2 regions of the Paenibacillus sp. QJM3NY_38 genome follow, and region 2 is predicted to be linked to the other one. Evidence: a T-box and tRNA genes for the amino acid it is inferred to sense, from the RefSeq annotation. Region 2 holds a T-box; the other holds one or more tRNA genes.
The links. The T-box of region 2 lies ahead of AC0VZ8_RS07730 (arginine--tRNA ligase). A T-box ahead of a tRNA ligase gene usually reads a tRNA of that ligase, here a tRNA-Arg.
Positions count from the first base shown of each region.

Region 1: it has a tRNA-Arg gene. The T-box ahead of AC0VZ8_RS07730 (arginine--tRNA ligase) is inferred to sense a tRNA for this amino acid. The anticodon was not compared.

Region 1 is NZ_CM149665.1:227,203-230,806, forward strand. Features, by position in the region: gene AC0VZ8_RS01135 (PdaC/SigV domain-containing protein) at 1-516, shown strand, start outside; gene clpP (ATP-dependent Clp endopeptidase proteolytic subunit ClpP) at 1,065-1,661, opposite strand; tRNA gene AC0VZ8_RS01145 (tRNA-Arg) at 1,824-1,898, opposite strand; gene AC0VZ8_RS01150 (sugar-binding transcriptional regulator) at 2,159-3,202, shown strand; gene gap (type I glyceraldehyde-3-phosphate dehydrogenase) at 3,303-3,604, shown strand, end outside.
Region 2 is NZ_CM149665.1:1,767,572-1,775,766, reverse strand. Features, by position in the region: gene AC0VZ8_RS07750 (DEAD/DEAH box helicase family protein) at 778-3,573, opposite strand; gene AC0VZ8_RS07745 (acetyltransferase) at 3,751-4,218, opposite strand; gene AC0VZ8_RS07740 (EamA family transporter) at 4,326-4,754, shown strand; gene AC0VZ8_RS07735 (class I SAM-dependent methyltransferase) at 4,899-5,672, shown strand; T-box leader at 5,722-5,946, shown strand; gene AC0VZ8_RS07730 (arginine--tRNA ligase) at 6,011-7,873, shown strand; gene AC0VZ8_RS07725 (hypothetical protein) at 7,962-8,195, opposite strand, start outside.

The DNA of each region.
Region 1 (3,604 bases), 1.5 Mb from region 2:
CCTGTAATCAGTGGACTTGCAAATGCGGAGGCGCAAGCCGAGATCAATAAAGTACTGAAGGAAAATGCGTCCGGCGTAATCACCGGTGCCGAAGGGAATGCTGAGGAATTCCCGCCATCGGAATCCAGTTTCCCTTACGAGTTCAGTGGGGATTTCGTGGTCCATTATAACCAGAATGATATCCTGAGCATTACAGCATACGATTATTCCTACACGGGTGGCGCCCATGGCATGACCTTCCGTAAAAGCTTCACGTTCTCCTTGAAGGATGGCAAGCAGATGAAGCTGGGCGATTTCATAAACATGCAGGGCAAGAACAAACAGAAGCTGAACAACCTTGTGCTGAACAAGCTGAAAAAAGAAGGAGGCTACCTCGGCGGATTTGAAGGCGTGCCTGCCGATGCTGATTTTTATGTGAAGGATAATGCTGCGGTGCTGTACTTCCAGCTTTATGAGTACACCGCGTATGCCTATGGATTTCCGGAGTTTGAGTTGAAGCTGAAAGAGTGGAAGTAAGAGCATACGGTAGCGGTTTGTGTAAACTGCAATCATTTATTTTCATACTATAGCTTGTTAGAAACATGATGTTGTCCTAATGTAACACTGTACTGGAACGAGTTACGAAAATCCCTTGATCATTTGAGTGTGGAGCGTGTATTCTCCTTACCTGCGATCAGGGGGTTTTTCGTTTACCTAGAGGTTCGCCTCCGTGCATTATTAGGCTTTACGCAATCCGATTGCCCGTGCAAAGGAACCCTGCCCGGGCTTTCCTCTATTCCCCTCCCCACAAGTTAGAGGCAGGCCTTTTAGGAGGGGGATGGTCTTGAGCTAGTCTTTAAGTTTTTATAGGTAAGGTCGTACCAAAGTGAGAGTATCCTTGAAGGAGCAAAGCGTTCGCCTTTGAACTCGGGAAACCTCAGTTATCCATATTCATTCCAGTTTCCCGATTTCAACAGCGACCGGAGGGGATACTCTCACTATTTAGTACTCAAAGTTTTCAATGATCCAGAGGATAAGAAAGGGCAGGCACCGGATAACGGCGCCTGCCCTTTACTTCATTTTTTTTATAAGCCTTGCGGTGGTGTATTCTCTAATACTTGATCAATCAGACCGTATTCTTTGGCTTCGTCAGCCGTCATGAAGTAGTCGCGATCGGTATCCTTCTCAATGCGCTCCAGCGGTTGGCCAGTGCGATCGGACAGGATGCGGTTCAGCTTATCGCGCATTTTGAGGATGCGGCGAGCACGGATCTCAATATCCGTGGCTTGACCTTGTGCGCCGCCGAGCGGCTGGTGAATCATAATCTCGCTGTTAGGCAGACCGTAACGTTTGCCTTTAGCGCCTGCGTTGAGCAGGAATGCGCCCATGGAAGCAGCCATGCCGACACAGATCGTCGAAACGTCCGGCTTAATGAACTGCATCGTATCGAATATCGCCATACCTGCGGTAATGGAACCGCCAGGACTGTTGATGTAAAGATGAATATCCTTCTCAGGATCCTCAGCCGACAAGAACAGCATTTGGGCAATGATGGAATTGGCGACCACGTCATTTACGTCGGAGCCGAGGAAGATAATGCGGTCTTTCAGCAATCTGGAATAGATGTCGTACGCCCGCTCACCGCGGTTGCTTTGTTCAACGACCATAGGTATAAAACTCACGTGGAAAACCTCCTCTTAAGTACCTCATATAAATACTGTTACCGTATTACCCACATGATAAACAATTTAAATCAAAAAGTCAAAGATAGTCAAACTATTGGGTAAAAAAAAGAGCCGTCATGGGCGCTTTAGGGTAATCAGTATAGAGAATAAAAGTTATAATGGCGCGCCCGCGAGGAATCGAACCTCGATCTCAGGCTCCGGAGGCCTACGTCATATCCATTGGACCACGGGCGCAAAAAAAATTAGCAACGAAGTTGATTATACCGCATCTATTTAAAAAATACAATAGCAGACAAAACTTTGTTCCTATTATATAGACGAGCCAGTACTTGGCCATAATGTATAAGAATGCCCGGGGCAGAGAAATATACTTTCGGACACTTGCAACCGGCATAATTATTGGTTAGAATAAAGGTGGGACTTAAAAAGTTCAACTGGGACATTTTACGACCAGCTAGAGAAGAGCCGAGACGAAGTTTGCAGGAGTGGAATGCATGCGTAACCTATTAGAAATACAAGAGCAGCTTCTGCCGGATCTGATGGACACTCTTAAACGAAGGTATACCATCCTTCATCAGATCAAGTTGTCCGGAATTGTTGGCCGAAGAACATTGGCTTCATCACTCTCGATGACCGAGCGTGTTCTCAGAGCAGAGACTGATCTTCTGAAAGCGCAAGGGCTGATCGAGATTGAAACGCTTGGCATGCGTATCAGCAGCTCAGGGATATGCTTGCTGGAGGAGCTGGAGCCGGTCATGAATGAGTTATTCGGACTGGTTGAACTGGAAGAGAAGATTCGTCAGGCTTACGGGCTTCGTAAAGTGGTCATTATTCCCGGTGACAGCGAGTCATCTCCGGAAGTCAAACGTGAGCTTGGCCGGGCCGGAGCAAGAACGCTGCTAAGTTTTGTCCAAGATGGAGATACGATTGCCGTAACCGGCGGCTCCACGCTCGCCGAAGTGGCCGAGCAGATGTCCTCTTTGCCAGGCGGCGAACCGCTGACAAGCACTTGGTTTGTGCCAGCGCGGGGCGGTCTTGGGGAGAGCGTGGAGATTCAAGCGAACACCATTGCTTCCAAGATGGCAAAGCGCGTTGGAGCTGAGTACCGATTGCTTCACGTACCGGATCTGCTAAGCGAGGATGCCTATCAGTCTCTGGTGCAGGATCAGCATATCCAGGAGATCGTGGATGTGATCAGGCGCTGCCGAGTCATTATTCACGGCATCGGAGATGCCATGGAGATGGCAAGAAGACGCAAGCTGGATGAAAACTCTATTCAGAACTTGCAGGCAGATGGCGCGATTGCGGAATCCTTCGGCTACTACTTCAGTGAAGATGGTGAAGTTGTCCACAAAATGCTTACTCTCGGGCTGCGGCTTGAGGATATTATGCGGACAGAGACGATCATCGGCATTGCTGGGGGTCAAGGCAAGGGTAAGGCGATTCACGCGGTGTTGAAATTCGGACATGAGGATATTCTCGTTACCGATGAAGCCGCGGCACTGGAAGTCGAGAAGGAGATTGACGCCGGGATTTGAACCCACGGGCGTGCACACTGATTTTTCCTTATTGTTGTCTTGATTGGCTTAACGGCCAATCTTGAATATATAAATTTTACAAATATGGAGGGAACTACTCATGGTTAAAGTAGGTATTAACGGTTTTGGACGTATTGGACGTAACGTGTTCCGCGCTGCGCTGAACAACAGCGAAGTTGAAATCGTGGCAATCAACGATTTGACGGACGTAAGCACGCTGGCACACCTTTTGAAATATGACACAACTCACGGAAGACTTAATGCAACGGTTGAAGCTAAAGAAGGCGCACTCGTTGTAAACGGCCGTGAAGTGAAAGTATTCGCTGAGCGTAACCCTGAAGCATTGCCTTGGGCTGAGCACGGCGTTGAAATCGTTGTAGAATCCACTGGTATTTTCACAGC
Region 2 (8,195 bases):
GGCACCGCCTCTTAAGGGCGGTGTTTTTGCGTTCACGAGGATGAGAACCCCTGATAGGGGTTCGTCGGAGCCTACGCTTCGGGAGGGTAGCTTCGCAGTCGGCCTAAAAGGCCGCATCCCTTCTGGGTCACAATGAGCATATGAACTCGATAGCAGTTACTAAAACATCCCACACAGAACACAGACTCTAACGGACCGTAGGTTCGTTATTTCTGGTAAAACGGCCCAATTTAGAATTTAACGGACACCACAGCCGTTATTTCGCTATTTCATAGGCAAATTACCCTCATTTTTCCTAAATAACGGACTTCAGGTCCGTTACCAAACCTGTAAGAGCGTTTTCTCCGAAAATAACGGACCCTGAGTCCGTTAAAGCAATGCATACCCGCCACTTGCTCTTAGGGTGGCTTCGCAGTCGGCCTGAAGGGCTGTATCCCTTCCGGGACGTAAACAGGCACCGCCCCATGGGGTAGTGCTTTTGCGTCTAAGGGGATATGAACCCCAAAGTCGATCCTAAAACATCGCGCACAGAACACAAACTCTAACGGACCGTAGGTTCGTTATTTCCTATAAAACGGCCCAAATTAGAAATTAACGGACACCACAGCCGCTATTTAGCTATTTTATAGCAAAATTACCCTCATTTTTCCTAAATAACGGACTTCAGGTCCGTTACAGAACCTGTAAGAGCGTTTTCCCCGCAAATAACGGCCCCTGAGTCCGTTAAAGCAACGCATACCCGCCACTTGCTCAATAAGCTTCTGCAAACAGTCCTGCCTATCGCCAAGCACTGACCCGCTCCGATTTCTTCACGACAATGGAAGACAACGCTCTCGCTCGCGCGGTCAGAAGTATTTTCCTTCCTTCGGGCGTGCGAGTATAGACCAGTTCGGCAGGGCCGATATGCTTGCGCCACAGCTGGGCAAACCGTTCCGCGTGTTCTTTGCGGCGACCGATTTCCTCCGGCACGGCATGGTAATCCCGTTTCTTCATAAACCAGCTTCGCGATTCACGGTATAGAAGATAACGCGGGTTATTGATCGGGTCCAGCACCTGCTGCAGCGAATCCAAAAAGAGTGTTTTTTCCTGAGTGGTTCCGTCCCTAAGCCAACACGTGACGGTTCCTCCCACTTCCTCAGCTTTCAATCGGTGAATGCTTGGCCCAGATTCGACCAGCTTCATATCGAACAGGGCCGTATAAACGACGAGACCAACTTCACGGATACTACGCTCCAGCGACTGATGCCGCGCCAGCATTTTGATGGCTTTATATACCCATGGGCTTGATACGAGTAAGGCAAAGGCAACCGGGATTAGTATATTGAACCAGGCCGGCGCGTCCGATTGGAACAAACGCGGAGACGTTAACGTCTCGCTGAAGGCGCCCAATCCCAGACCAACGGCGAATAGGAGTACGGCTTTCACCGTATGAGAAAACACGACAGGCCTAGGGATGCTCTCTCGATCCGCCGTCAGTTCTTCCGTCATGGAGCTGTGAAGGGCAATCGCCGAATCCCAACGCCCCTTCAGAAGATGCCGCTGCTTCGCACGCTCCAATGTGTCGCGGTTATAAGCGTTAATGCTGTCTGCGGTTTGCCTTTTCCGAAGATCAAGACCCATGCGCTCCAAGCCCGACTCTATGGTCTGGTGCGAGATCGATAAACCTACGAGAGATCGAAATCTTCGGGCCAGCGAGCCCAAATCTTCGCCGCCGTCGCTCTTGGCTGTATCTATGCAGGCCAGATGCCAGATCGCTCCGGTCTTATCGGGATTCCCGCGCTGCGCCCGAATCGCCCGCCCTCTCATCTGATTGGACAGCATGAACGAACCGACATATGATGCCATGACCAAGGAATTGATTCCGGGGGCATCCCACCCCTCACCCAGAAGAGCCGCCGTACCAACCAGCACCCGGATTTCTCCCTCCGAAAACACTTCCGTTATGATTGCGACGATAGCCGAGCGATTCGCATCACGAACATCAATCGTTACATAGCGGCTGTCGTGAGCAAGCGGGCGCTCCGATAAGTGAATATCTCGCCGATCGGCACAAACCCTGGCTAAAGGCAGAGCCTTTGCCGGCAGCACTACAAAGGAGCCGGTCAGAATTCCGATAGGCAGCTCATGCTCGCTCTGCGAGCTGTTTTTCTCATCCAGCTGCCTTCTGATTAACTCGAAAATGGGGACAACGCCGAGCCGATGAAGCGGCTTCTCGTCAGCTGCATCCTTCGGCAGGTCCTCCTTACGGATATAATCGGTCAAAATCACCATCCGCAAGTTCTCCCCCAGCATGGAACGCTCGAAATCAAGAATACGCCCGATGCCGTGCAATTTCGAAACGCTCTGGACCAGCATTTTGTCAAATGCCGGGGTAGAACGCATATAAACCCTCCGGCGTTCAATCATGCCCATTCGGCTGAGCCTCTTTTGTAAACCCTTTAACTCCGGCAGCTCACGATCCATATGCGGATCTTTATACAGCATGCCGCTAAGGAGTTCCTCCAACCACTCTTCCGAAAAATCGGGCGTTTCCTTCTCCTTCATTCCGAGCAGCTTCACCGCTTCCTTCCAGATGGGCTGATTGGCGGCACGCAGATAAAGCACCATGCTGGAGTAATACTCGGGCGAGGATAATATTTCTTCGGTATACGTTTCGGATTGCGTAATCCAAGGATGATTGACAATCAAATCCGTCAGGAACTTATCCCGGATCAGCTCGTCCTTAACCTGGGCTGCCTGCAGCCGAAACTCCCGGAGTTTAGCTGCCTCCTCTTGTGTAGGCGTGGTTAAACTTATGTAATCCTGATGCGGGCACAGCTCACCATGACGGACCAACTCCGGGACGCTAATCTCTTCGTCGATGGGACCGCAAAGCTCGATATACCGCTGCCATTCCCTTGGATTAACATCATATGGCGGTGTGGCAGTAAGGGCAATCTTCGTCGGCTGGCCCAGCATTTCGCACAGCTGCATAGCACTTTGCCACCAAGACATCCGGAGATGATGCGCCTCGTCAAAAATGACTGTATGATAGCCCTGTCGCTTCAACAATTCCAAAGTTTCTTGAGCCTCGGTACCGTTCGTGATATCATCCTCGCTAGCGCTATCCATCACCTCCGCCTCAGAAGCTTCCATGGCCATTTCGGGATCCCTGTAGTTCTCATCTTCAACCTGTTGCGCATGCTCTATCTCCGCCGTACCTTTCTTCCTCACAGAGGTTTGCTCCCCAGCAGTACTAAGCAGGCTATGAAGGGCTTGATAGGTCGTAATCGTTACCAATGCCGGTCGCTTGAGCGAGGTGGAGATCCATTCGGGCTGTTCTTGATCGTCTAGGAATAATTCCACGAATCGGCTCGCCCATTGCTGCTTGATGGTGAGTGTGGGGGCCAGGATGATTGTCGGCCGGTTAATGCGCAGCATGATTTCCAGTCCAAGAACGGTCTTCCCCGAACCCGGCGGCGCCACCAAATGCAGATGCCGATTCTTCAGATGATGCTCCAGCCCGTGAAGGACCCTTTTCTGATAGGAGCGCCACGGATAACGAAACGACAGATTACTCGGAAAAAACTTCATGAATTCCTCCAGTTTAGATGCACCTCTTTCTTCTTCGGTGTGTATAAGAAAAACGTCTATCGACGTACGTTCACAGAAGACAGATCGCGTGTAAAGGATGTTTTTCTTGCATTATCGATTGGGTTCAGCTGCGCTGAAAACTTATATATTCGATAGTCTAAAAAAGTGATCCATGACCTACTGTAATTCCATATGAATAAGCGGAAACGGCTTTCCGGAGCCGTCCAGCTCGGAGCGACCGATTTGCACGAAGCCGTATCTTTTATAAAAAGCATGGGCCATGGGGTTCTGTTCATTCACATCGACTTGCAGCCTCCGCCCCTTGAGCTGTTCGGCATGCCGGATCAGTTCCGTTCCTGAGCCTTGGCCGTGATGGAGGGGATCCACAAACAGCATTTCGATTTTGGCCCCTTCCAGCCCCATAAATCCAATCGGTTCCTGTTCGGTATTCAAGCAGACCCAGATCTCTACGGCTCTCAGCGCTCCATTTTGCATCATCTCATAATAAAACCGGATATCTTCCTCCGTCAGGAAATCATGCGTTTGGGATACGGCACGAAGCCATATTTCCACCAGCCGATCATGATACTCTTCTGTATAAGGCGCTATATGTAACACCACTTCATCCAGTCCCTTCCAAATCATTCGATCTCATCGATATTCATGATAACGTGTAAATTGCTCTATACTATTATAGTGGAATTCGGTACATTAATCAGAGACTTTATCTTTGTCAGGAAGGAGAGAACAACATGCCGTTATGGCTTATATATGCATTGCTGTCGGCGGTCACGGCGGCTCTTGTTGCCATTTTCGGAAAAATAGGTCTGCAAAACATCGATGCCAATTCGGCAACGGCGATCCGCTCTGTCATTATGGCCCTGTTTTTGCTGGGAGTCGTGGGGGTTCAGGGCAAATTCTCAGAACTCGGTGACATTCTGGTTCAGAAGAAAGCCTTAAGCTTCATTGTGCTCAGCGGCATTGCTGGGGCATTGTCCTGGCTGTTTTATTTTCTTGCGCTAAAATACGGCAAAGTATCGCAGGTAGGACCTATCGATAAATTGAGCGTTGTCATCGCGGTCATTCTGGCTTTTGTGTTTCTTGGAGAAAAGATATCCTGGATTAACGCAGCCGGCGTTGCACTCATTGCCGTTGGCGCTCTTCTGGTTGCCGTTAAGTAAGGTTCTACTTAAAACCGCTGCTCAGCGGCTTTTTGTTCGTTCATTTATTGTTAAAACCTATCAATATTATCACATTTATATATTTCTAATTATAAGATAAACATGTCACAATGAGGATAATTCATGGGTGAGGGAGTTGTTGTTATGTCAGAGCAAGTATGGAAAGCGCACGATTATGATCGGCAGTTATCGTTTGTCTCGGCTTATGGAAAAGACGTAGTAGAGCTTCTTGCGCCCCAACCCGGAGAACGGATTCTTGATCTCGGCTGTGGAACCGGTGATTTGGCAAATGAAATATCTGCTTCGGGTGCACATGTAACCGGCATGGATGATTCGGCCGAGATGATTGAGCGCGCCAAAAGCAAATACCCCGGGCTTACGTTTCTGACCGGAGACGGCGAGAACTTCGACACCGAATCACCGTATGATGCCGTCTTCTCCAATGCCGCCCTGCATTGGATGAGGGATGCTTGTGGTGTGGTACGCTCCGTCTATGGCGCACTCAAGCCCGGTGGCCGATTCGTAGCGGAGTTTGGAGGCAAGGGGAATATCGACGGAATTTACCAAGCTTTGAAAACGGTATTCGCCGACCATTATGGAATGGATGCCGACACCCGAAATCCGTGGTATTTTCCCAGCTTGGGCCAATATACGACCTTACTTGAATCCCATGGGTTCCGGGTGCATATCGCCCATCACTTCGACCGTCCCACGAAGCTGCCTGAGGGCAAGGATGGCGTGAAGTATTGGCTGCTACATTTTGGCGATCGTTTCTTTGCTGGATTCTCGGCTCAAGAGAAGGACGAAGCCATTGCCCGTATCAGCCAAGCTGCACAGGCGACGCTCTGGCGTGAGGATGCATTTTATGCAGATTACAAACGCCTGCGAGTCTTTGCAGAGAAGGTTTCAGAATTTTAGGGTTGATTTTCTAAATAGAATGGTTAATAATATGAAAAACTTGAACATGTGATTTTCGTTGATTGGGAGAGTAACTGCACTTGACTTTAGTCCAAGCGAGCCGGGAGGGTGGAAACCGGTACAAAGTCGGCGGTGAAACGGACCCAGGAGATGGTCTTCCGAAATGAAATATCGTAGGAAGCCCCGGCTTACACCGTTATCGTATCAAGGTGGTTAAACCCTCTGTGGTTTAACAACAAGAGTGGTACCGCGAGCACAAGTCCTCGTCTCTTTAGGAGATGAGGGCTTTTTTTGATTTTTCTGACGTGTTTTGTTTATTTTTCAAAGGGGGATTTAACGTGTTAAGTCATTTGATTACTTCGAGCCTTCAGCAAGCTGTAAACCAGGTGTGTGAAGATATGGGCGTCCAACTGCCCGATTCTACTCCAATCCAGATTGAGCAGCCTGCCAGCATGGAGCATGGGGACTATGCCACCAACATTGCGATGCAGCTTGCGAAGCTGCTTCGTAAAGCTCCGCTGCATATTGCCGAGCTGATTCAAGCCGAGCTTGAGCAGGATACGACCTATAAACAGCTTGTCTATGCCACGGAGATTGTTGCCCCAGGTTTTATGAATCTGCGTATCGATTGGGAATATTGGGCTGGTCATCACTTTGAATTACCTCCGGCAACGAACGAGAAGATTGTCATTGAGCATACTTCCATCAATCCGAACAAGTCCGCCCATATCGGCCATCTAAGAAACTCCTGTATCGGTGATACGCTGGTCAGGCTGATGAGGAAGCTTGGTTACGAGGTGGAGGTTCATAATTATATCGACGACCTTGGCAATCAACTAGCAGATACGGTCGTCGGGATGCTCCACACGCCGCTGTCAAAGGAACATGCCCGGTTCGGCGATTACTGCTGGGACGTGTATTCAAGTACCAATAAGGCCTACGAAAGGGAGCCCGGGCTGGTCCAGCATCGGACCGAGGTTCTGCACGCACTGGAAGAGGGTAACCAGAATCTGTCCTGGATCGGACTGCTCGTTGCCGAGAGAATTGTCAAAGAGCATCTTGAAGAAATGAAGCAGTTCGGCATTGACTATGATCTGCTTGTGTGGGAGAGCAGCATTGTCAGAGAGGGGTTCTGGGCGTCCGCTTTCGAGCTGTTGAAGAACACGCCGCTCTTCCATCAAGAAACCGAGGGCAAACTTGCAGGCTGCTGGGTGCTCAAGCAAACAGGAACGGAAACCGTGGACGGTCCGGAGTCAGACCACAGCATGGATAAAGTGCTCGTGCGCTCCAATGGCATCCTGACATACACCGCCAAAGACATCGCCTATCACTTGTGGAAATACGGTGTGCTCTCCAACGATTTTGTATATAAAAAATTCACACACGAGGTTTGGACGACGAGCACTCATGGCGAGCAGCTCTCTTTCGGCAAAGCAGACATGGTCATCAACGTCATTGATTACAGGCAGCAGTACCCGCAGGCGATGGTGAAGCAGGCGCTGGAAAGCTTGGGATTCCATAAAGAGGCCGACAAGCTCCGTCATGTCAGCTACGGCGTCGTTTCGTTAAGCCCTTCCGCCGCTTCGGATCTCGGCATCGATACTTCCGACGGGAAAGCATCCTACGCGATGTCCGGACGTCAGGGGATCGGAATTAAAATCACCGAGCTTATCCATCAAGTTGCCAAGGTCATCGAAGACACCCGTTCCGATAAAAACGGTTTGTCCAGTCATACGATCGCAGCCGCCTCCATCCGTTACTATCTGCTTCGTTTTGCACTGCAAACCGAAGTGGTCTTCGATCTGAAGCAGGCCACTGAAATATCAGGAAATACGGGGGTATACCTGCTCTACTCCTACGCGCGTGCACTCAGCGTGCTCAATAAAGCGCAAGAAGCGGGTGTTTCGCCGTCGGTGCCTGCCCGGTTCCCAGCCATGGAAAAAGCGGAGCATGCGCTCCTTCGCCATATCAGCACCTGGCATGATACCCTGTACGCCGCCGGCCGGGATCTATCTCCAAGCGCCATCTGCAACTTTACTTATGAGCTGTGCTCCTTGTTCAACAATTTTTATTCGGCATGCCCAATTCTGAAATCGGCGTATGAAGTGCTCCGGTTCCGCGTATGGCTCACTTCCTTATTTAAAAACACTCTTGGAGAAGCACTGGATGTACTGGGACTGCCCACGCCAAGCCGGATGTAAATCTCCCTCTAACGAGATTAACGAATGACGCTGCACTAAAAAAGCCACCGTACGATTCATGTTGAATACGTACGGTGGCTATCATATATTACTGCAATCCTCTGACGGTCAGTCTGACCTGGACGGCATCTGTTGCAGGCTCTTCTTGCAGGGTCCAGTTGACGGCCAGCGCTTCCTTCAAGCGAGCGACCTGCTCCTCCTGGAGCTTCAGCCCCTCAATAATGCCTTCACCTACACTAAAATCAGATTCTGAGCTGATGTGGAAGGCTTCCTCCAGCCAGATCTTCAACCCGTTGCGGGTATTAAACGTCATTTTGTACCC